Regions from separate parts of the Rhodococcus sp. ACT016 genome, predicted to be linked through region 1. Evidence: riboswitches for the same ligand, from Rfam matches in the RefSeq annotation. Region 1 holds a riboswitch; each other region holds the start of a gene.
The links. Region 1 has a riboswitch for cobalamin ahead of ACQ5DX_RS01640 (ABC transporter substrate-binding protein). Riboswitches for the same ligand answer to the same signal wherever they lie in the genome.

Region 1 (8,045 bases):
GACCTTGGAGCCGAGCCAGATCATCAGGTACTTCTCGCTGCGCGTGGACCCGACCGACACCCAGTAGCGTTCGTCGGGCTCGTGGAAGACCTGAACGTCCTCGGTCTGGGCGGTCCCGAGCTTGTGCCGCCACACTGTGTCCGGCCGCCACGACTCGTCCACCGTCAGGTAGAAGACGTGCCGGTGGTCGATCGCCCACGTCGCGCCGGGCGCGGTGTTGGGGATCTCGTCGACCAGCAGGTCGCCGGTGCCGAGGTCCTTGAACCGCATCGTGTACCGCTCGTCGCCGATCACGTCCACCGAGTACGCCAGCAGCGTCCCGTCGCGGCTCACCGAGAACGCCCCGAGCGAGAAGAACTCGTGTCCCTCGGCCTCCGCGTTGCCGTCGAGCAGAACCTGCTCGCCCTCGATCGCGACGTCCGCGGACAACTCCGGCGGGGTCCAGTCGTCGGGCCCGGCGATCGGGCACCGGCAGTGGACCCCGTACTGCTTGCCCTCGACCGTGCGGGAGTAGTACCACCAGTCCCCGAGCCGCGTCGGCACCGACATGTCGGTTTCCTGCGTGCGCGTCTTGATCTCCTGGAAGAGCTTCTCGCGCAACGAATCCAGGTGCTCGAGCTGCTGAGCGGTGTACGCGTTCTCCGCCTCGAGGTACTCGATGACCTCGGGATCCTCCTTGTCCCGCAGCCACTCGTAGTGGTCGACGAACGTCTCCCCGTGATGGATGCGCTCGAACGGCACCCGCTTGGCGACAGGCGGAGTCAGCGCTTTCATCTCAGCCCACCCAATCCTCGAACGACAGGCCCGAGATGCGCTCGTACGCCTCGATGTAGCGGGCACGGGTCGCGTCCACGATGTCCTGCGGCAGCGGCGGCGGCGGGGTGTCCGACGCGCGGTCCCAACCGGACGCCGGGCTGGTGAGCCAGTTGCGCACGAACTGCTTGTCGAAGCTCGGCTGCACCTTGCCGGGCTCGTAGCCGTCGGCCGGCCAGTACCGCGACGAGTCCGGCGTCAGCACCTCGTCCGCGAGGACCAGGTTGTTCTCGGAGTCCAGCCCGAACTCGAACTTGGTGTCTGCGAGGATGATTCCGCGTTCCCGGGCGAAGCTCGCGGCACGGAAGTAGATGTCGAGGGTGTCGTCCCGCAGCTTGACTGCGAGGTCCTGACCGACCTTGTCGACGACGGCCTGGAAGTCGATGTTCTCGTCGTGGTCGCCGAGCTCCGCCTTGCTGGCCGGGGTGAAGATCGGATCGGGCAGCTGGCTGGCCTCGACGAGCCCCTCCGGCAGCGCGACGCCGCACACCGCGCCGGTGCGCTGGTAGTCCGCCAGCCCGGATCCGGTGAGGTAGCCGCGGGCCACGCACTCGACCGGCACCATGTTCAGCTTGCGGACGACCAGCGCGCGACCGAGCACCTCCTCGGGGATGCGCTCGTCGAGCGGGTCGCCGGCGAGGTGGTGGTTACCGCCGAGCTTCTCGAAGAAGAACACGCTCATCGCGGTGAGCACCCGACCCTTGTCCGGGATCGGGGTGGACAGCACGTGGTCGTAGGCCGAGATCCGGTCACTCGCGACCAGCAGCAGGTGCTCGTCGTCGATCGTGTAGAGATCGCGGACCTTGCCGCCGGCCAGATGGGTGTAGGAGTCGAGTGAAGGACGCACGTGGCTACCCTATCGGTCCGGCGAATCGGCGCACCCCACAGCACGTGCACGATCGCCGGGAATACGCCCCCACCGAAGATCGTTAGCTTTGTTTCGGACTCGACGATCGATCGGCTGGAGGGTGGATGACGACCGACACGGTCACGAATTCGGTGGGACTGCGGTCCGAACGCGGCCCGATCCTGTTGTCACTGATGCTCAGCACGTCGCTGGTCGCGCTCGACAGCACGATCATCGCGACCGCGGTGCTCACGATCGTCGGCGACCTGGGCGGTTTCACCCAGTTCCCCTGGCTGTTCTCGATCTACCTGCTGGCGCAGGCTGTCTCGGTGCCGATCTACGGCAAGCTCGCCGACACGTTCGGGCGCAAGCCGATCATGATGCTGGGCATCGCGCTGTTCGCGGTCGGATCGCTGCTGTGCGGCATCGCGTGGAGCATGCCGGCGCTGATCGTGTTCCGGGCGGTCCAGGGCCTGGGCGCCGGCGCGGTCCAGCCGATGAGCCTGACGATCGCCGGCGACATCTATACCGTCGCCGAGCGCGCCAAGGTGCAGGGCTACATCGCCAGCGTGTGGGGCGTCTCGGCGGTGCTGGGCCCGACCCTCGGCGGCTTGTTCTCCGAGTACCTGTCGTGGCGGTGGATCTTCCTGGTGAACCTGCCCCTGTGCGCGCTCGCCGCGTGGATGCTGCACCGCAAGTTCGCGGAGCAGGCCACCGTCCGGCGGCAACGGATCGACTACGCCGGCGCGGTCCTGCTCACCGGCGGCGCCGCACTGATGATCCTCGGGCTGCTCGAGGGCGGGCAGGCGTGGGCCTGGGCGTCCCCCGCCGGAATCGGTGTCTTCGTGGTCGGCGCGCTGCTGCTGCTCGGGTTCCTCCTCGTCGAACGGCGGGCCGCCGATCCGATCCTGCCGCTGCACATGTTGACGCGCCGGGTGCTCGTCGCGAGCAGCCTCGCGTCGCTGTCGGTCGGCGCGATCCTGATGGGCCTGACGTCGTACGTCCCGACGTTCGTCCAGGGTGTCCTCGGCACCGGCGCCCTCGTCGCGGGCTTCGCGCTCGCGGTGCTCACGATCGGCTGGCCCATCGCCGCGTCGCAGGCGGGTCGGCTTTATCTGCGGATCGGGTTCCGCTCGACCGCGCTGCTCGGCAGCCTGCTCGTGCTGGCCGGGTCGGCGCTGCTGTTGCTGCTCGCGGAGAGCTCACCGGTGTGGCAGGTGGGCGCGACGTGCTTCGTGATCGGCTCGGGCATGGGCCTGATCGCCACCCCGACGCTCATCGCGGCGCAGTCCAGTGTCGATTGGAGCGAGCGCGGCGTCGTGACATCGACCAACATGTTCGCCCGCTCGATCGGCAGCGCCGTCGGCGTCGCCGTGTTCGGCGCGCTCGTCAACGCGCGCGTCGGCGACGCCGCCGAACCCGATCCGACCGACCTCGCCGGGGCGATCCACCTCGTCTTCGTCGGCATCGTCGGTGTCGCGGTGCTGCTGACCGTGTCGTCGGCCCTGATGCCGCGCGGCCGGGAAGCGGACAAGGCGGACAGCGCGGCGTAGTCCGTCGTCTATCCTCACGTTGTCGTCACGGCGAACGGGAAGTCCGGTGGAAACCGGCGCGGTACTCGCCACTGTGGGCAGGTACGTCGACTACTCGGGGTTCGACCCCAGCCACTGGATGCATCCGCATCCGGGAAGGCGTAGTCGGCGGCTATCCCTGCCGAGCCAGGAGACCGGCCGTGACGCAGACCTGCACGTTTTCCACGAGTCATGGAAGGCGGGTTGCTTTGCGCACCCCTGTTTCATCGCGAGTTCGTTCGCGTGTTTCTCGCCGAGTCATCTCCTCCGCGGCGCTATCCGTCGCTGCCGCACTGACCCTCACCGCGTGTGGCGGGTCGTCGAATTCCGGGGACGGCACCGCGTCGATCTCCCTGCAGAACTGCGGCCGCACCGTCACGCTCGACGGTCCGGCCGAGCGAGCCGTCACCCTCAACCAGGGCGCCACCGAGTCGGCGCTGTCGATCGGTGCACAGGGCCAGATGGTCGGTACGGCCTACCTCGACGACACCGTCGCCCCGCAGTGGCAGGCGGCGTACGCGCAGGTTCCGGCGCTGGACGAGAAGGACTACCCCAGCCGCGAGGCACTGCTCGAGACCAAGCCGGACCTGGTGTTCGCGTCGTACTCGAGCGCGTTCGACGAGAAGGCCGTCGGCTCGCAGGAGTCGTTCGACGAACTCGGCATCGCCACCTACGTCTCGCCCTTCGGCTGCAAGGACAAGTCGAAGCGTCCGCCGGTCGCGTGGGATTCGATCGCCACGGAGATCACCGACTACGGCACCCTGTTCGGCCGGGAATCCGAGGCCGACGGTGTGGTCTCGCAGATGCGCGAGACGCTCGCCGGCATCGAGTCGGCCGCGCTGGCGAAGGGCAAGAGCATCTTCTGGTACGACAGCAACACCGACACCCCGTACGTCGGAGGCAATGCCGGCGGCCCGCAGCTGATCATCGACGCGGTCGGCGGCACCAACGTCTTCGCCGGGCTCGACGGCGCGTGGGCCGACGGCAGCTGGGAGACGGTGCTGAAGGCGAACCCGGACGTGATCGTCCTGGCCGACGCGTCGTGGGACACGGCCGAGGCCAAGAAGGAGTACCTCCGCAACGATCCGGCGCTGAAGGATCTGAAGGCCGTGCGTGACAACGCCTTCGTCGTGGTGCCGTTCTCGGCGAGCACCCCGGGCCCGCGCCTGATCGAGGGCGCGGCACTGGTCAATGATCAGTTGGGCGGCGGCCGGGGATGAGCGTGACGACCCGGGTTCCCACCCGGGTGGCCGCGACGACCGCCACCGGGTGGTCGGTGGCGCTGGCCGCGCTGCTCGTGGTGAGCTGCGCGGCCGGCGTCGCGATCGGTGCGGCCGACCTGTCGATCGGCACCGTGGTCGAATCGATCGCCGGACGGCTCGGCATCGGCCCCGGCACCGATCTGCTGACCACGCACATCGTGGTCGACCTGCGGATGCCGCGGGTGCTCGCAGCGGCGCTCGTCGGGGCCGGCCTGGCGCTGTGCGGTGCCGTGCTGCAGTCCCTGACCGGCAATGCGCTCGCCGATCCGTATCTGCTGGGCATGTCGGGCGGCGCGTCGCTCGGCGCGGTCCTCGCGCTGACCGCCGGGGTCGGGACGGTCGGTCTGTTCGGCATGAGTGCGGTGTCGGCGGCGGCGTTCCTCGCCGCGCTGGCGAGCCTGCTGCTGGTGTTCCTCATCTCGACGTCCCGTTCCGGAACCCTCATGCCCGGACGTCTCGTCCTCGCCGGGATCGCGGTCGGCCAGTTCGCGGCGGCCGTGACGTCGGCGCTGGTTCTGCTGGGTGACCGGGACGCCGCACACCGCGTCCTGCAGTGGACGCTCGGATCGGTCGCGGGGGTGCGGTGGTCCGGTCTCGTCATGATCGCCGCCGTCGTGGCGGTGACCACCGCCGTGATGCTCGCGCACAGCCGGGTACTTGACTCGTTCGCGTTCGGCGAGCGTGCGGCCACGAGCCTGGGCACCCACGTCGAGCGATCCCGCTGGGTGCTGTACGGAGTGGCGTCGTTGTGCACCGCGGCCCTCGTCGCGCAGGCCGGCGTGATCGGATTCGTCGGCCTCGTGGTGCCGCACGCCGCGCGAATGCTCGTCGGCCCGTTGCACGCTCGCCTACTTCCGGTTGTCGCGCTCGTGGGGGCCGTGTTGCTGGTGTGGGCCGACATCGCGGCGCGCACCATCATGCCGGGTCGCGAGCTGCCGATCAGCATCGTCACCGCGGTCGTCGGGGTGCCGGTGTTCGTGCTGCTGCTCCGGCGCCGAGGAGCCCGCGGATGAGCCACCACTCCCCCGAGGTCCGCGTCGAGGACCTCACCTGGTCGGTGGGCGGCGCCACGATCCTCGACGCCGTGTCCTGCCGTGCGCCGTCGAGGCGGTTCACCGGGCTGATCGGCCCGAACGGCTCCGGCAAGACGTCGCTGCTGTCGGCGGTCGCCCGTCTCACGCGCCCCGACAGTGGGCGCGTGGTGATCGACGACCAGCCCGCCGCGGAGATGCGTCGGCGCGAGTTCGCGCGGACCGTGGCACTGGTGGAACAGCATTCGGCCACCGAACTGGAACTGACGGTGGAGCAGATCGTCGAACTCGGGGTGATCCCGCACCGGGGCGGGTGGGCCCGCCCGGCCGCCGTCGGCACCGCCGACGTGGTCACTGAGAGCCTCACCATGGCGGGCATCACCGAGCTACGACACCGATTGTGGCAGAGCCTGTCCGGCGGCGAGAAGCAGAAGACGCAACTCGCACGGGCCTTCGCGCAGCGTCCCTGCGTGTTGTTGCTCGACGAGCCCACCAACCACCTCGACGTCTCCGCGTCGATCGAGCTCCTCGACCTGATCCGCCGACGCGGCCTCACCACCGTGGCCGCGATGCACGACCTGAACCTGGCGGCGATGTACTGCGACCACCTGGTGGTCCTTCACCGCGGCCGCGTCGTCACCGAGGGCGCACCCGAGGCCGTCCTCACCGAGCAACTGCTCGCCGACGTCTACGGGCTCGACGCGATCGTGCAGCCACATCCCCGAACCGGGCGTCCGATGGTGGTGCTGTGCAGCGCCGCTGCCGAGGACGCCGAAAGGTCTTTGTCATGAACACGATCCGATCTGGTCGATGGGTGATCCTCACCGCGCCCACCGACCGCGGTGACGACCCCCGCGACCAACTCGGCGGCGCACTCGACGCGCTGCGGAAGCGCCACCCGGACACCGTCTTCCGCACCGCGGTGCTCGGCGGATCCGGACCGACGATCGCGGTCGTCCTCGACGAGGCGGCCGCCGCCGGCGCAACCGAGGTCGTCGTGGTCAGCGCGCAGACCGTGCTCGACCGCAAGATCGACGCGTGGTTCCGCCGTGTGATCGGACACTGGTTGCGCGAGTACGGAACCGGCGCCCCGGACGTTCGGCTGGCGGCACCGCTGTCCGACACCGCGACCTACACCGATCTGCTGGACGCGGCGCTGACGGGCCCGACCGCGCCCGCCCGCACCACCACTGCACCGCTCACCTCCCCCGCTTGGGACGAGGTGCCGGGCTTCGCCCGCCACGTGCTGGTGTGCCGGGGCCCGCGCTGCTCCGCCCGGGGCGGCCCGGAAACCGCAGCGGCCCTGGACGCCGCGCTCGAGGCGCGCGGACTGGGTGACGACGACGTCCTCGTCACCCAGACCGGATGCATGTTCCCGTGCTCGCAGGCACCGGTCGTCGCGGTGTACCCGGACAACACCTGGTACGCCGAACTGCGCGCCGACCGCGTCGGGCGGTTCGTGGACGAGCACCTCGTCGAGGGCCGGCCGGTCGTCGAGTGGGCCGGGGCGCGGCGTCTGCACGCACATTGACCGTCGGCCCGTTCACGATCACAGCCGTAGTCTGCTATCGCTCGGACGGCCGCACCACCGCCCACGCCTCCACTTCCATCAACATCGCCGGGTCCAGCAGGCCTGCCACGACGACCGTCGTGCCCGTGGGTGCAAGGTCACCGAATCGTCGTGCCCGCGCGGAGCTGTAGGCGCCGAAGTGCGAGGCGTCGGTGAGATAGCAGACCAGTTTGACGACGTCGCTCACGGTCGCGCCGGCGAGGCACAGGGCCGCCTCGAGGTTGGCGAAGCACTGCTCGGCCTGCTCGTGTGGTTCGTCCGAGACCACGTGACCGTCATCGCCGAGTGCAACTTGACCGGACACCACGACGAGTTCTCCCGATCGCACGACCTGCGACATTCCCGGAAAGGTGAGGTGCGGTGGGTTGAATCCGCGGTAGACCGCTCGCTGAGCATCAGCCGGAATTGCCATCAGGGCATTCCTGCCGTCGCACCCGTGCAGACGTCCAAGGTCGATCCCGTGACGTAGCGCGCCCGCTCCGACACCAGATACAGAACCGCGTCCGTGACGTCCTGGGGATCGACCCAGGGAACACGCATCGGACTCAACTGGGCGTAGATCGGTTCGACGTCACCACGACTCGGGGAACCCATTCCGGGACAGAACAATTCGTACATCGAATCGTTGTGCACCATCTGCGTGTCCACTGTCGCGGGGCAGACTGCGTTCACGGTGATTCCGTACGACGCCACCTCGAGCGCGAGCGTTTTGACCAATCCGATCACACCCCATTTCGCGGCGACGTAATGAGCAAGGTTGGGGTTGCCCATACGGCCGCCCATCGACGCAGTCGCAACGATCCGGCCACTTCCCTGCGCCACCATCGTGGGCGTCACGGCCCGCAGGGTTTTGAACACCCCGGTCAGATCGATGCCGATCATGTCGTCCCACATCGAATCTGTTATCTCCCAGAACTTCCCGTGCCCACAAACGCCCGCGTTCGCGATGCA
Region 2 (8,045 bases), 110 kb from region 1:
GGTCGGGCCGACGACGGGTTCGGGAAGAATGGTCTCGGCATCCACGCGTGAGTTCGCGAGCAGCGCCTTGCCGATGGCGGTGCGGTATGCGGGTTGGCGCCCACCCACCCGGGAGGGGACCGACATCGTGAACCGGCCACCGAGCTTTTCGAGGTAGAGCACGTCGGTGCCGTCGAGCACCGCGAGGTGCACGACCAGGCCGGTGGCGTTGTGGAGCTCGTGCAGAACTGGGAGGGCCGCCTGGTGCACACGATCGTGGTGCTGGGCCAGGGATCCGAGCTCGAGCATCTTCATGCCGAGTTCGTAGGCGTGCCCGTGGCGACGGATCCAGCCGATCCGGACCAACTGCAGCAGCATTCGGTGAGTGGACGACCGGGGGAACCCGGTCCGGCGTGACAGCTCCGACAGCGTCAGTCGCTCGGCCTCCCTGAACGCGTCCAGCAGGATCGCGACGCGGTCGATGACTGCGATCGGTGAGCTTGCTTCTGTCGTCGTCATGACCTTTCGAACCTCCGTTGAGTGCGTCGTTTGCGATCCTATTGAGCAAGCGTTCAATCAAGTGGTGAGACTGTATCAGTGTGAGCAGCGTCGCTCCACTGCCCCCGACGATTCGTCGCAGCGCGAGTGTCAGGTCAGGGAAGCGACGAGATCGGGGACTGCGGCACCCGAGCCATCGACGACGTCGACGGCGTTCGCCGATGGGGGTGAGGACGTGCCCGTCGTATGCCTCTTGGCCGTCTGTCTGCGATGAGAAAAGTCGCGGACGCGGTCCGTGTGGCGGCCGTTACATGGCGGTGTCGGGGGAACCGTGCAAGAGGGTTGAGTTCAGATGAGCAATGCGGACCGATCGACGAATGGTCCGTGGCAGCGGCCATTTTGCGATCGAGATCGCCGACTCGACGTCGCGGCGGCGCGGCGGCGCGGCCGATTCGTGAGGCTCGTCGGACCTGCGTCTTTCGATTCGGAGTGACCTTTCCGCTCATCGGGAAGCGATGAGGGTGAGTCGCGTCTCACCTCCTAATGTGCTTCCGGTCACTGTTGGACATGCGACTGGAATGTAGGTAGGGAAATGTCAGTCTCCGTCTCTCAGGGCGACGCAGCTCCGGTTCGGGGCGCCGGTGATTCCGGCGGTTCGACCGGGTACTGGATCCGGGTCCTGTTGATCCTCGTTCTGCTCACCGAGCAGGCGGCACTGGCGTTCGCTCTCTTCACCCCGGCTTTGCCGAAGATCGCCGCGAAGTACGAGACGACGCAGGTCGTCTGGGTCATGACGGCCCTCGTGCTCGCCGCCGCGATCGCATCGCCGATCCTCGGCAAGCTGGCCGACGTCTACGGTAAGAAGCGGATCCTGGTGATCACCGCGGCCATCGCGAGCCTGGGTGCGCTCATCTCCGCGGTCGCGCCGACGTTCCCGATCCTGCTGGTGGGCCGGTTCCTGTCGGGTGTCGGCTTCGCCTTCACCGCGCTCGGGTACTCGCTGATCCGGGACATCTTCCCGGCGCGCCTGCAGCCGATGTCGATTTCCATCGCGAACACGGGCGTCGGTGTGGTCACCGTGCTGGCGCCGCTGATCTCGGGATACATGCTCGACCACACGGGCGTCTCGTCGGTGTTCTGGTTCTCCTTCGCGCTGTGCGCAGTGGGTGGCCTGCTCACTCAGTTCTTCGTTCCCGAGACACCGGTTCGTGCAAAGGTTTCCGTCGACTGGCTGGGCGCCTTCCTGCTCACCGTCGCGCTGTTCACGGTGATGCTCGCACTGTCGCTCGGCGCCGGCTGGGGCTGGTTGAGCGGCAAGACCGTCGGCACGCTGGCCGTCACCGTGATCTTCGCGGTCGCGTGGGTCGTGTGGGAGCGCCGCTGCCCCGAACCGCTGATCAGCATCGATGTGCTGGCCAGCCGCAAGGTCGGTATCACGCTGCTCGCCGGCGGTATCGCCTACGGCGCAACGACGCTCACCGCAACGCTGATCCCGATGCTGCTGCAGACGCCCAAGGAGGCCGCCGAATACGGCTTCGGTCTGTCGGTGACCGACATGGCGCTGTGGATGCTGCCCGGCGGCATGCTGATCGTTCTGGGTGGCGTGTTCGTCGGCGCCACGTCGAAGCGAATCGGCTTCCGTCAGCACCTGATCGGTGGCTCCGTCCTGATCGCCGCGGGCGCCGCGATTCTGGCGACGACTCCCGACCAGGCATGGCAGGTCATCTTCGCGTACGGCCTGATCGGCTTCGGCTCGATGATCTATGCCGCCATCCCGAACCTGGTCATGATGGCGCTGCCCGAGGATCAGCGCGCGATCGGCGCCAACTTCACTGGACTGTCGCAGTCGATGTTCGGCGGCATGCTGTCCTCGGTGGGCTTCGCGCTGCTGGCGCAGCACGTTCTCGCGGTCGGCCCGGCCGGCCCGGTCTACTCCTCGGACGGATTCTTCGTCGCCTTCATGGTGGCCGCCGGCGCCGCTCTGCTCGGCGCGATCCTGGCCTTCGGCATCACCGTCGGACGCCGCCGCGAGGGCTAGTCACACAATCACATTCGACGCCTCGGGCCTGCACCGTGATCACGGTGCAGGCCCGAGGCGTCGAGGACCGATCGGCAACGATCCGCAGTTGCTCCCTACTCCGGACCGTGGTCGTGGGCGTGGTCGTCCTCCAAGCCACGTTGGTGCACATGGGGATGCGTGTGCGTGTGTCCGTCATGGGTGTGCTCATGTTCGTGCTCGGTGTGTTCGTGCACGTGGTCGGTATGCCCGTGCGTATGAGTGACGCCGCCGTGACTGTGTTCGTGGGTGTGTCGTTCGGGGTGCGCGTGTGGTGTGCCCGTCATGACAGGTCCTACTCGTCGGCTTACATGCGGAAGCGGAACACGATAACGGTAGCCGCCGCCGCACCGGGATCCTGCCGAATCGGCCGACTCGTTTGACGATCCCATCGCAACAGCGTTGCCGCGATCGCATTCATGGGACGAGGATCCACCCGGCAATCTCGACATTCGTCGACGGGGTGACCTCTGCACCCGCCCGCGAAAGAGGTGTTTGACCTGTGCGTTTGCTGTCTCGTATCGTTGCGCGAGCGGTGATCCGTGGAATCCGGTGAAAGTCCGGAACGGTCGCGCCACTGTGAGCATTCTCTGTGAGTGTGAGTCAGGGCTCGGACGCCGCTGCTTTCCGTCGGTCGAGGGGCGCGCAATCCCCTCCTGGGTAAGGAGTGCTCGTGGCTACGTGGACGGTCGTCGGTGTCGGATTCGCCGGGCGCGCGCCAGGGTTGCTCGGTGACCGTGCGATCGCACCGGGTGCCCAGAAGTCGGTCGTGGCGGCATGAGCGCGGTCACTCGGCTCACCCTGATCACACACGCGTTCACGGATGCCATGCAGGCCGCCCGATTCCCGACCGACGAACCTCTCAACCTGCTCGGGTCGAGGGCCGTCGCGAAGGTCGACGGACTGCCCGGCATCGAACCGAGTTGCGTCTACCAGGCGCCGGAGGCACGAACCGTGCAGACTGCCCGTGCGCTGGGGCTGACCGGCGTCACCGAGCCCGCGCTGCGCGACCTGGACTGCGGCGCCTGGGCCGGCCAAGCGATGGACGCGGTCGCCCCCGACCAACTCATGGCGTGGCTGACCGACCCCGGCGAACGCTCGCACGGCGGCGAGGCGGTCACCGATCTCGTCGACCGTGTCGGCACGTGGATGGCTGCCCTACGCGGCCGCGGCGAGCGAATCGCCGCCGTCACCCACCCCGCTGTCGTGCGCGCAGTCGTGTTGTGCACATTGAACGCTCCTGCCGAAGCGTTCTGGCGCATCGACATTCCTCCGTTGACGGCCACCACCGTGCATCACCGCGCCCCGGGTTGGACACTGCGCACCACTGCACACAGCCTCATCGCCTGAGGGTCCATCTCGTCGTGCACGGGTCACGTGTGGCGGGTGCCGTCGACCTACCCGCCACACGTGGTGGGGGCTTCCTGTCAGGCAGACAGACCTGCAACCGAGCCCGCAACTTGTGCAACCGAGCCGCCGAATGCGACCACGCCTGCGAGCATGGTGCCGACGCCGGAGAGCAGGTTGCCGAAATCGCCCATTGCGGTGAAGACGGCGACGATCTGATCGAATTCCATGTGGTGTCCTTCGTTTCGAGTGCCACTGGTGCTGTACGAGCCGTCGGCGATACATCCACTTCGCGTTCGCCAGACTGCACCATAGAAGGGGTGGGACCGGCACCTCTCAGCATTCAAACGTGAGGTTCGCCACATCGCGGCGGGGCGGGTGCCGATCGAGCTGTCCGTGGCCATTCGCGGTCCAAAAGCCTTGTGGCATCAAAACTCCACTGACGGCTTCGCATATCGGTGACTAGCGTCGCAGAATCTCTATTAGACTGGCGGGCGCAGTTGGTTCGCCGGCTCGACCATTTGGAGCCCCGAAGGTCGTCGGTCGGCGTCGAAGTGCCGCGAGGCACGAAGAGGGAACCCGGTGAAAGTCCGGGACTGTCCCGCAGCGGTTAGCAGGAACGACCGTCGTCACCAGCGCTGGGCCAGAACCAGTTCGAGCCCGGAAGCGACGGCCAGTAGGTTCCACGTCGGACGACGTGGGCGCTTGCGAGTCCGAAGACCTGCCCACTGTGCCGGATGCGCCGCATCCGGCGGTGTGCCGCCTCGAGGATTGGGTGTGCGTACCCTCGTGGCATCACGATGCGCGGTCAGCGCGCGATTCAGGGGCTTCGGGGGTGGGCGCAGCCGTGGGCGGCCTCTCGGATCGATCGGAAAGACCCACGAATCACCATGAGTACCAATCACATGCGCACTCCCGACGCCGGCGCCCGGGTGAACACCGCGTCCCTCGCCGAACTGGACCCCGAGGTCGCTACCGCGATGGCGGGTGAGTTGTCGCGTCAGCGTGACACCCTGGAGATGATCGCGTCGGAGAACTTCGTTCCCCGCGCGGTGCTCGAGGCCCAGGGCAGCGTGCTGACCAACAAGTACGCCGAGGGTTACCCGGGTCGCCGCTACTACGGCGGCTGCGAGTACGTCGACGTGGTCGAGGATCTGGCCCGTAACCGCGCGAAGGAGGTCTTCGGCGCCGAGTTCGCGAACGTGCAGCCGCACGCGGGTGCGCAGGCCAACGCCGCGGTGCTGATGGCGCTGATGAACCCGGGCGAGAAGCTGATGGGCATGGACCTCGCCCACGGCGGGCACCTCACGCACGGGATGAAGCTGAACTTCTCGGGCAAGCTGTACGAGGTCGCCTCGTACGGTGTCCGGGAGGACACCCATGTGGTCGACATGGACCAGGTGCGTGAGACCGCGCTGCGGGAGCGCCCGCAGGTGCTGATCGCCGGCTGGTCGGCGTACCCGCGTCACCTCGATTTCGCGGCGTTCCGGTCGATCGCCGACGAGATCGGCGCGAAGTTGTGGGTCGACATGGCGCACTTCGCCGGTCTGGTGGCCGCGGGTCTGCACCCGTCGCCGGTGCCGCACGCGGACGTTGTCTCCACCACGGTCCACAAGACGCTCGGTGGCCCGCGTTCGGGCATGATCCTGGCGAAGCAGGAGTGGGCGAAGAAGCTGAACTCGTCGGTGTTCCCGGGCCAGCAGGGTGGGCCGCTGATGCACGCGATCGCCGCGAAGGCCGTGGCGATGAAGATCGCCGGTACCGCGGAGTTCAAGGCCCGTCAGGAACGCACGCTCGCCGGGGCGCGGATCCTGGCCGAGCGGCTCGGCGGCGCGGACGTCGCCGGCAACGGCATCTCCGTGCTCACCGGTGGCACGGACGTGCATCTGGTGTTGGTGGATCTGCGGCATTCGCAGCTCGACGGTCAGCAGGGTGAGGATCTGCTGCACGAGATCGGGATCACGGTCAACCGCAATGCGGTGCCGTTCGATCCGCGTCCGCCGATGAACCCGTCGGGTCTGCGGATCGGTACGCCGGCGCTGGCCACGCGTGGTTTCGGGGACGCGGAGTTCACCGAGGTCGCGGACATCATCGCGACCGCCCTCGCCCAGGGTGCCGGCGCGGACGTGCCGGCGTTGCGTGCGCGGGTGTCGAAGCTGGCGCAGGACTTCCCGCTGTACGACGGGCTGGAGAACTGGGGCCTGCTGCCCAAGGCCTGACCCTGGCCCGGCCCCACACGACGGCCCGCACCCCTCGGGGTGCTGGCCGTCGGCCGGGGCCCGGCCCCGAATCACTCACCAAGGGAACTGAATTGATCAGAGAGAAGACGACTCCCGATGCCGTTCGGGGACGCAGTAGCGCGGGTTGGGTGACCCGGACCCCTTCGATCGTGGACCGTATCCGTTCGTCCGGCAGTGGTCGGATTCCGTTCTCGGTCGAGTTCTCGCCGCCCCGCGACGAGGCCGCCGAGGCGCGGCTGTGGCGCGCCGTCCGAGCGTTCGAGCGGCTGGATCCGGCGTTCGTGTCGATGACGTACGGCGCGGGCGGGTCGACGCGGGATCGGACGGTTCGGGTGACCGGTCAGATTGCGGAGGAGACCACGCTGCTGCCGGTCGCGCATCTCACGGCCGTCGGCCACAGCATCGACGAACTCCGTGCGATGTGCGGTGCCTACGCGGACCGCGGGATCTCCAACGTCCTGGTGTTGCGTGGAGATCCGCCCGGGGACCCGTTGGGGGAGTGGGTCAAGCATCCCGACGGCGTCGAATACGCGGAAGAGCTCGTGCGGCTCGTGCGCGATATGGGCGACTTCCACGTCGGTGTCGCGTCATTCCCGGAGGGGCACTACCGGGCGCCGGATCTCGAGCACGACACCAAGTACCTGGTGCAGAAGCTGCGTGCGGGCGCCGAGTACTCCATCACCCAGATGTTCTTCGATGTCGAGGACTATCTGCGGTTGCGGGATCGGGTGGTGGCGTACGACTCGGAGCAGGGTGCGAAGCCGATCATTCCGGAGGTCATGCCGATCACGTCGTTGCGGTCGGCGCGGCGCAGTCTCGAGTTGTCGGGTTCGCGTCTGCCGGTCGAGCTCGAGGAGCGGTTGCGTCGTGCCGCGGGTGACGGTCCGGAGGAGGATCGGGCGGCGGTGCGCGAGATCGGGATCGAGGTCGCGACGGAGATGGCGGAGCGGCTGATTGCCGAGGGTGCGCCGTGCCTGCATTTCATCACCCTGAACTTCGCGCGCGCGACCAGTGAGGTCCTCACCAACCTGGGCTACGTCACCCGAGCGGCGTAGCCGCACCGTCCCGGGAAGGATTTCGCATGACCCGCATCGGAGTGATCAGCCACTGCGCCGGACCGCGCAGCTCGCGCGAGGAACTGCGTGACACCATCGAACTGGCCTGCCGCGCCGAAGAACTGGGGTTCGACTCGTTCTGGATCGCCCAGCATCATTTCGGAGTGCAACGGGGGCACTCGCCGTCCCCTCTCGTGCTGCTCGCTGCGGTCGCCGAGCGGACCGAGCGCATCCGACTGGGCACTGCCGTCGTGGTGGCCTCGCTCGAGGATCCGATCCGGCTGGCCGAGGACGCGACGACGGTGGACGCGCTCAGCGGCGGACGGCTCGAACTGGGGCTCGGCGCCGGCGCCGACCCGGCGACCGCCCGCCGCTTCGGCAGGGACCACGACACGCGCCGCGACGATCTGCGGCGGACGGTCGAGACCCTGATCGAACTGTTCGAGGGTGGGCGGATCGTGCCCGACGGGTGTGGACTTCGCGACCGGATCTGGCTCGGGACCGCGTCGAGATCCGGGATGGAGCTGGCCGCCGAACTGGGGGCGGGGGTGCTCTCCGGCCGCAGTTCGTCGCCCCAGGGTCCCGACGACGCGGTCTCGGCGCGAATGCTGGCCGAATACACGCGGCGTGCCACGAATCCGCGGGTCGGGCTGTCCCGCCCGGTGGTCTGCACCGACGACACCGCATCTGCGCGGGTGCTGCTCGAGGGGGGAGTGACCGACTGGGTGGACAGGGGTGTCCGGACCGGACGCTTCCCCGAAGGGTTCAGTGCCACCGACTATCTGGACCGCGGTCACGTCTATCACGGATCGGCCGAGACGATTGCCGCCGGCCTCCGGGACGACGCCGGCCTTCCGTTCGCCACCGATC
Region 3 (8,045 bases), 120 kb from region 1:
CTGCACGGTGGCGCCAACGAGGCCGTCATGCACGACATGATCGAGATCGGCGAACCCGAGCGTGCCGAGGCTTGGATGCGGGACAAGCTGTCCCGCAAGGAGAAGGTGATGGGCTTCGGGCACCGGGTCTACAAGAACGGCGACTCGCGCGTCCCCACGATGCGCAAGGCGTTCTTCGACGTCGCCGCGAAGACCGGTGGCGACAAGTGGGTCCAGATGTACGAGATCCTCGAGCGCACCATGGGCGAGGCCACCGGCATCAAGCCCAATCTCGACTTCCCCACCGGCCCTGCGTACTACCTCATGGGCTTCGACATCGAGGTCTTCACCCCGATCTTCGTGATGAGCCGCATCACCGGATGGACGGCGCACATCATCGAACAGGGTGAGTCGAACGCCCTGATCCGCCCGCTCAGCGAATACACCGGCGTTCCGCAGCGCTCGGTGGTGGCCTGAGCCCACGAACTGCGCCCCGGGGTTCGGTCGTTGGCATCACCGTCTCCTGTACCCCGGGGCGCTCCCCTTTCTGAATCACCCCGACCCGCGCCGAGATCTCGGTGCGGGTCGCTGTGTTGCCTTGGCGCCGAAGCCGAATCGGCATCACCCGACAGTGAGGTTCACAGTCATGTTCACCAAAGTTCTCGTCGCCAACCGCGGCGAAATCGCGATCCGCGCCTTCCGTGCCGCCTACGAACTGGGCGCCGGAACGGTTGCGGTGTTCCCGTACGAAGACCGCAACTCGGTGCACCGGTTGAAGGCCGACGAGTCCTACCAGATCGGTGAGGTCGGTCATCCGGTGCGCGCGTATCTGTCGGTCGAGGAGATCGTCTCGGCGGCCGAGCGTGCCGGTGCGGACGCGATCTACCCCGGGTACGGGTTCCTGTCGGAGAATCCGGATCTGGCGGCGGCGTGCGAGGCGCGGGGCATCACGTTCGTCGGCCCGTCGGCCGAGGTGTTGGAGTTGACGGGGAACAAGGCGCGGGCGATCGCGGCGGCGAAGGCGGCGGGGCTGCCGGTGCTGGCGTCGTCGGAGCCGTCCGCGGACGTCGACGCGTTGCTTGCGGCGGCCGAGGACATGGAGTTCCCGATCTTCGTCAAGGCCGTGGCCGGTGGTGGTGGCCGCGGCATGCGGCGGGTCGCCGAGCGCGGCCAGTTGCGGGAGTCGATCGAGGCGGCGTCGCGGGAGGCGGAGTCGGCGTTCGGTGATCCGACGGTGTTCCTCGAGCAGGCGGTGGTCGATCCGCGGCACATCGAGGTGCAGATCCTCGCGGACGGCGAGGGCAATGTGATCCATCTGTTCGAGCGGGACTGCTCGGTGCAGCGTCGGCACCAGAAGGTGATCGAGTTGGCGCCGGCCCCGAATCTCGATCCGGCGCTGCGGGATCGGATCTGCGCGGACGCGGTGGCGTTCGCGAAGCAGATCGGCTACCGGTGTGCGGGCACGGTCGAGTTCCTCCTCGACACCCGCGGTAACCACGTGTTCATCGAGATGAACCCGCGTATCCAGGTGGAGCACACCGTCACCGAGGAGATCACCGATGTCGACCTGGTGCAGGCGCAGCTGCGGATCGCCTCCGGCGAGACGCTGGCCGATCTCGGGCTGTCGCAGGATGCGATCACGATCCGTGGTGCGGCGTTGCAGTGCCGGATCACCACCGAGGACCCGGCCAACGGGTTCCGCCCGGACACCGGCCGGATCACCGCCTACCGCACCCCGGGCGGCGCGGGCGTCCGCTTGGACGGCGGCGCGAACCTCGGCGCCGAGGTCGGCGCCCATTTCGACTCGATGCTCGTCAAGCTCACCTGCCGTGGCCGCGACCTCGAGGCCGCCGTCGCGCGTGCCCGCCGCGCGGTGACCGAGTTCCGCATCCGTGGCGTCTCCACGAACATCCCGTTCCTGCAAGCGGTCCTGGACGACCCCGACTTCCGCGCCGGCGAGGTGACCACCTCCTTCATCGAAGAACGTCCGGACCTGCTCACCGCACGACGGTCCGCGGACCGGGGTACCCGCATCCTCGAGTACTTGGCCGATGTCACCGTGAACAAGCCGCACGGAGAACGTCGCTCGAAGGTCTATCCGCACGACAAGCTGCCGAAGATCGATCTGTCCGTGGCGCCGCCCAAGGGCTCGCGCGACCGCCTCCTCGAACTGGGACCGGACGGGTTCGCGAAGGCGCTGCGCGAGCAGAAGGCGTTGGCGGTCACCGACACCACCTTCCGCGACGCCCACCAGTCGCTGCTGGCCACCCGTGTCCGAACCTCCGGACTCGTCACCGTGGCACCCTATGTCGCCCGGATGACCCCCGAGCTGCTCTCGATCGAGGCGTGGGGTGGCGCGACCTACGATGTCGCACTGCGCTTCCTCAAGGAAGACCCGTGGGAGCGCCTGGCGGCGCTGCGTGAGGCCGTGCCGAACATCAACCTGCAGATGCTGCTGCGCGGCCGCAACACCGTCGGCTACACCCCGTACCCCGAGAAGGTGACCCGCGCGTTCATAGATGAAGCCACGGCAACTGGTGTTGATATCTTCCGGATCTTCGACGCCCTCAACAACGTCGACCAGATGCGCCCCGCGATCGAGGCCGTCCGCGAGACCGGCACCACCATCGCCGAGGTCGCGCTGTCCTACACCGGCGACCTCGCGAACCCGAACGAAACCCTCTACACCCTCGACTACTACCTGCGCCTGGCCGAGGAGATCGTCGACGCCGGCGCGCACATCCTCGCGATCAAGGACATGGCCGGACTGCTCCGCGCCCCCGCCGCCGCCAAGCTGGTGTCCGCGCTGCGCAGCAACTTCGACCTGCCGGTGCACGTGCACACCCACGACACCCCCGGTGGCCAGCTCGCCACCTACCTCGCCGCCTGGCACGCCGGCGCCGACGCCGTCGACGGCGCCGCCGCACCACTCGCGGGCACCACCAGTCAGCCCGCGCTCTCGGCCATCGTCGCCGCCGCTGCGCACAGCGAATACGACACCGGCATCGACCTGCAGGCCGTGTGCGACCTCGAACCGTACTGGGAGGCACTGCGAAAGGTGTACGCCCCGTTCGAATCCGGCATCCCGGCCCCGACCGGACGCGTCTACTCGCACGAGATCCCCGGCGGCCAGTTGTCGAACCTGCGCCAGCAGGCCATCGCCCTCGGCCTCGGTGACCGCTTCGAGGAGGTCGAGGCAGCCTACGCGGGAGCGGATCGTCTCCTGGGCCGACTCATCAAGGTCACCCCGTCGTCCAAGGTCGTCGGCGACCTCGCACTGCATCTCGTCGGGGCCGGAGTGTCGGTCGACGAGTTCGCCGCGGATCCGGGGCGATTCGACATCCCCGACTCCGTCATCGGCTTCCTGCGCGGCGAACTCGGTACCCCGGCCGGCGGTTGGCCGGAGCCGTTCCGCAGCAAGGCACTCCAGGGTCGAGACGCCGCTAGCGCCGAAGTCGGCCTCTCGGACGCGGACGAAAAACTGCTCGACGGGGCGTCCACGGAACGTCGTGCAACCCTGAGCCGACTTCTGTTCCCCGGCCCCACCCGAGAGTTCGAGGAGAGCCGCGAGCGCTACGGCGATCTTTCGCGACTGTCGGCCAACCAGTTCTTCTACGGCCTGCGCCGCGGCGAGGAACACCGCGTCCAGATCGGCAAGGGTGTCGAACTGCTCATCGGCCTCGAGGCCATCTCCGAGTCCGACGAGCGCGGCTACCGCACCGTCATGTGCATCCTCAACGGCCAACTGCGGCCGGTGTCGGTGCGCGACCGCTCCATCGCGAGCGAGGTCCCGGCAGCCGAGAAGGCCGACAAGAACAACCCCGGTCATGTCGCCGCCCCGTTTGCGGGAACGGTGTCGATCTCGGTGTCCGAGGGCGACAGGGTCGAAGCCGGCGACACCGTCGCGACGATCGAGGCGATGAAGATGGAAGCCTCGATCACCGCGCCGACCAGCGGACGGGTTACTCGGGTCGCCCTGCGCGGTCCGCAGCAGGTCGAAGGTGGAGATCTCCTGGTCGTCGTCGAATCCTGATCCCCAACCTCGTGTCGTCGGGTCCTGGTTGTCCGGATTCGTCTTGTACTGTGCCACTCGACGCAGGGAACACCGGTGAGAATCCGGGGCTGTCCCGCAACTGTCACCGAGGAGCGAACCCCCAACGCTCGGCCACGACCCCACCGGGTTGGAAGGCCGGGGGCGAGTGCCGATCCGGGAGCCAGGACACCTGCGTCGAGCCAAGACAGCCACGAGGATGGAAATGAATAGTTCGATATCTACCGCCCTTCAGGGGCGGCGTTCACTGCTGCGTGCCGGTGTCCTCACCGTCGCTGCGGCCCTCGCAGTCACGGGATGCTCGTCGGGTGCATCGGGCACCAGCGACGGCATCTCGGACGACCATCTGACGATCTACAACTCGTACAAGATCGCCGGGCTCGATCCGGCCGCGACCGGGACCAACTGGTTGTTCGACTGGGGTGTCGCCGAGAACCTGCTGCAGGTCGAGGAGGACGGGCAAATCACGCCCTGGCTCGCCGAGAACGTCGAACGGCGCGATGACCTGACGTGGGTGATCACCCTTCGCGACGGACAGACCTTCCAGAACGGCAAGCCGGTCACCGCGCAGGCGGTGGCCGCCGCGCTGACCCGCCAGATCGAGAAGTCCAAGGCCGCACGGGTGTACCTGGAGTCGGGCACCCAGGCCGTCGTCGAAGGCGACAGGGTGGTGCTGCGCACACCGAAGCCCAACGCGATGGTTCCGGCGGGTCTGGCGGCGCGCGACAACTCGCTGCAGATCTACGACGTCGAGGCGATCGACGCCGCGGCCGGCGATTCCGCGAAGATCGTCGGATCGGGTGCCTACACCGGGCCGTACGCCATCACTCAGTGGACGCCCACGGATCTCGAGCTCGTCCGCTACGACGCGTACTGGCAGGGCACCCCCGCGCTGAGCGGAATCAGCGTCGATGTCGTGCCCGACGAGCAGGCGCGCATCGCCGGCGTGGAGAGCGGCGAAGCCGACATGGCGTTCTATCCGTCCACGGGCGCGCGACTCGCGCTCGAGGGACGCCCGGGTGTCGCGGTGAAGAATTCGCCGAAGGCGCTGCAGTCGTTGCTGATCGAGATGAACCTGAAGGAGGGCGTCTTCACCGATCTCGACGTGCGCAAGGCCTTCACCCAGGCGATCGACTACCAGGGCGTGGCCGACAACATCGGCAACGGCTCGTTCGACGCCGCCGAGGGCCTGTACCCCGAGGGTCTTCCGTACGCGCTCGACAATCAGAAGTTCGACCTCGAGGCCGCCAAGTCGACCCTCGACAAGGCGGGCTGGGTCGTCGGTTCCGACGGCATCCGCACCAAGGACGGGCAGCGACTCACCGTGCGATTCGTCACGCAGGCACAGGGTCCGGAGACCACGGACGTCGCGATCGGCATCCAGGACCAGGTCGCCAAGGCCGGGTTCGAGCTGAAGATCGACGTGGCCGAGGATTCCGCTGCGGTCAAGGAGAATCCGGCCGGCTGGGATTCGTCGATCGCCCTGAGCGGTTCGCTGTCCGGGACCGCGGACCCCATCCAGCCGTACCTGGTCCGGTGGACCACCGGCGGATCGTCGAACGCGCAGGGTCTGTCCAACCCCGAGATCGATGCGATCGGCGAGAAGCTGCGCAGCACTTTCGACGAGGACGAGCGAAACGCACTGCTCGAGCGCGCGCAGGAGATCCTCGTCGCCGAGCAGGCGTACGTGGTCGCGGGCACGTTCAAGTACTTCACGGTGGTGACGTCGGACGAGTGGTCCGGGTACGACGTGTCCAACGTGCGCCGACACATCCGGTACGACACCGGGGCGTGAAGGCCACGTCCCGAGCGGCCGGCAGACGACTGATCCAGGCCGCCGCGGCGGCGTGGGGAGCGAGCCTCCTCATCTGGATGCTGCTTCCGCTGGCCCCGGGTGACCCTGCGCGACTGACTCTGGGCGCGCAGGGCATCCCGGAGCCCACCGACGAACAGCTGTCCGCGATGCGCGAGCAGTTGGGTCTGGATCTGTCACTGCCGCAGCAGTATCTCCACTGGCTGGCCGGCGTCGTGCGCCTCGATTTCGGGCTGTCGTACGTCACCGGCCGGCCGGTCACCACCGAGTTCGCCGAAAGGCTCGGTCCGACACTGCGCCTCGCGACCGCCGCACTGGTCCTGGCCGTCGCGCTCTCGCTCGCTCTCGGTCTCGTGGCGGCCCGGTACCGCGATCGCTGGCCGGATTCCGTGGCCCGGGCAATCGCGCTGATCTCGGCGTCGACGCCCGGTTTCGTCGTCGGACTGGTGCTGATCCAGGTGGTGGTCATCGACATGGGCATCGGCAAGGTTGTGCTCGACGGATCCTGGTCGATGGTCGCGATGCCGGCACTGTGCCTGGCCTTCGGACTGTTCGACACGTGGTCACGGCTGCTGCGATCGAGCCTGGTCGAGGTGATGGACAGTTCCGTCGTCGACGTCGCACGCAGCCGCGGCGCCACCACGCGGCGCGCACTGCTGCGGCACGCCCTGCCGCACAGCATGCCGACCTACCTGCACGCGGTGGCAGTCGGCGCCGGCGCGGTCCTCGGTGGCGCCGCGATCGTCGAAACCGTCTTCACGTGGCCAGGTGTCGGCGCCTATGTCGTGTCGTCGGTCGCCACCCGGGATCTTCCCGTCGTCCAGGCGTTCGCGATGCTCGCAACCGTTGTCTACGTCGGTGTCAATCTGGCCGCGGACGGCGCCGCAGCGTTGATCGATCCGCGACTTCGATCGACGGGAAACCGATCGGAATGCTGATGCGCGCGCGAGCACGGGTCTCCTGGTCGCGGGACCGGGCCCTGCTCATCGGGATCGTTCTCGCAGCGGCCGTGACGGTGATCGCGGCGGCGGGACCGTTCGTGATCGGCACGGACCCGAACCTGCCCGACTATGCCGCCAAGTTGCGCCCACCCAGCGCCGAACACTGGCTGGGCACAGACCAGTACGGCCGGGATCAGGCGGCGCGACTGGTCGTCGGGCTGCGACGGTCGCTGCTCTCCGCGCTGCTCGTGCTCGCCGGTTCGATGACGGTGAGCCTCGTGGTGGGGGTGCTCGCGGGATTGTCGCCACGCTGGGTCGATTCGCTACTCGGACGCATGATCGACGTTCTCCTCGCCGTTCCCAGCCTCGTGCTCGCGCTGGCGATCGTCGGCCTCCTCGGTCCGGGATACACGAATCTCCTACTCGCACTGATCGTGTCGTCGTGGGCTGCCGATGCGCGACTGTCCCGCTCGCTCACGATGGACCTCGCGCACCGCCCCTACATCACCGCGGCCCGACTGTCGGGGATCGGCACGATGGGAATTGCGTTGCGCCACATCGTGCCCGCGGTGGTCCCCCGACTGTCCGTCGTGGCGACCCTCCGCCTCGGCGGGATCGTGGTCTCGCTGGCGGGATTGTCCTTCCTCGGGTTGGGTGTCCAGCAACCCGACGCCGAACTCGGCGCGATGCTCGGCGACGCCCGCAAGTTCCTCACGGCCGCGCCGTGGTTGCTGCTGGTTCCGGCCACCGCAATCCTGATGACGACGACCGCGGCCAACCTGATCGCCGACGGACTCCATCGGCTCCGCGCAGTGAAGGGACGACGATGACCGCCCAGACCACAGTGCTGTCGGAAGAGGCGGTGACGGCGGTATCCGATCTCACGGTCACGTACTCCGACGGCCGCCGCGCGCTTCGCTCGGTGTCTCTCGCGGTCAACCCCGGCGAGACCGTCGCCGTCATCGGGGAGAGCGGGTGCGGCAAGAGCACCCTGATCAAGGCCCTGCTCGGATTGCTTCCGGCGGACGCGTCGGTGGACGGCTCGATTCGCATCGACGGGTGCGACGTCACCACCGCATCCGAGGCGCAACTGCGCGAGATCCGCGGCAGCCGAGTGGGATACGTCGCGCAGGACGCCTACGGCGGGCTCGATCCGCTCATGAGAATCGGTGCGAACATCGAGGAGGCCTGGCGGTCGAAGTCGCGCCCGGTCCCGCGCGGCGCGGCAGCGCAGCGGCTCGCGGCACTCGACGTCGCGGAC

Region 2: it holds a riboswitch for cobalamin, as region 1 does, so the genes downstream of both, glyA (serine hydroxymethyltransferase) here and ACQ5DX_RS01640 (ABC transporter substrate-binding protein) in region 1, are expected to answer to the same signal.
Region 3: it holds a riboswitch for cobalamin, as region 1 does, so the genes downstream of both, ACQ5DX_RS02205 (ABC transporter substrate-binding protein) here and ACQ5DX_RS01640 (ABC transporter substrate-binding protein) in region 1, are expected to answer to the same signal.

The regions. Positions count from the first base shown of each region.
Region 1 covers NZ_JBEAET010000001.1:340,404-348,448, reverse strand. Annotated here, with positions in the region: gene ACQ5DX_RS01655 (S9 family peptidase) at 1-774, opposite strand, end outside; gene ACQ5DX_RS01650 (phosphoribosylaminoimidazolesuccinocarboxamide synthase) at 776-1,660, opposite strand; gene ACQ5DX_RS01645 (MDR family MFS transporter) at 1,786-3,213, shown strand; cobalamin riboswitch at 3,225-3,409, shown strand; gene ACQ5DX_RS01640 (ABC transporter substrate-binding protein) at 3,492-4,451, shown strand; gene ACQ5DX_RS01635 (FecCD family ABC transporter permease) at 4,448-5,506, shown strand; gene ACQ5DX_RS01630 (ABC transporter ATP-binding protein) at 5,503-6,315, shown strand; gene ACQ5DX_RS01625 ((2Fe-2S) ferredoxin domain-containing protein) at 6,312-7,055, shown strand; gene ACQ5DX_RS01620 (RidA family protein) at 7,090-7,506, opposite strand; gene ACQ5DX_RS01615 (mycofactocin-coupled SDR family oxidoreductase) at 7,506-8,045, opposite strand, start outside.
Region 2 covers NZ_JBEAET010000001.1:449,503-457,547, forward strand. Annotated here, with positions in the region: gene ACQ5DX_RS02155 (IclR family transcriptional regulator) at 1-498, opposite strand, end outside; gene ACQ5DX_RS02160 (MFS transporter) at 1,070-2,515, shown strand; gene ACQ5DX_RS02165 (histidine phosphatase family protein) at 3,311-3,883, shown strand; gene ACQ5DX_RS02170 (hypothetical protein) at 3,961-4,110, opposite strand; cobalamin riboswitch at 4,397-4,623, shown strand; gene glyA (serine hydroxymethyltransferase) at 4,771-6,099, shown strand; gene metF (methylenetetrahydrofolate reductase [NAD(P)H]) at 6,249-7,175, shown strand; gene ACQ5DX_RS02185 (LLM class flavin-dependent oxidoreductase) at 7,202-8,045, shown strand, end outside.
Region 3 covers NZ_JBEAET010000001.1:458,618-466,662, reverse strand. Annotated here, with positions in the region: gene ACQ5DX_RS02215 (bifunctional 2-methylcitrate synthase/citrate synthase) at 1-456, shown strand, start outside; gene ACQ5DX_RS02210 (pyruvate carboxylase) at 626-4,012, shown strand; cobalamin riboswitch at 4,042-4,224, shown strand; gene ACQ5DX_RS02205 (ABC transporter substrate-binding protein) at 4,230-5,825, shown strand; gene ACQ5DX_RS02200 (ABC transporter permease) at 5,822-6,781, shown strand; gene ACQ5DX_RS02195 (ABC transporter permease) at 6,781-7,614, shown strand; gene ACQ5DX_RS02190 (ABC transporter ATP-binding protein) at 7,611-8,045, shown strand, end outside.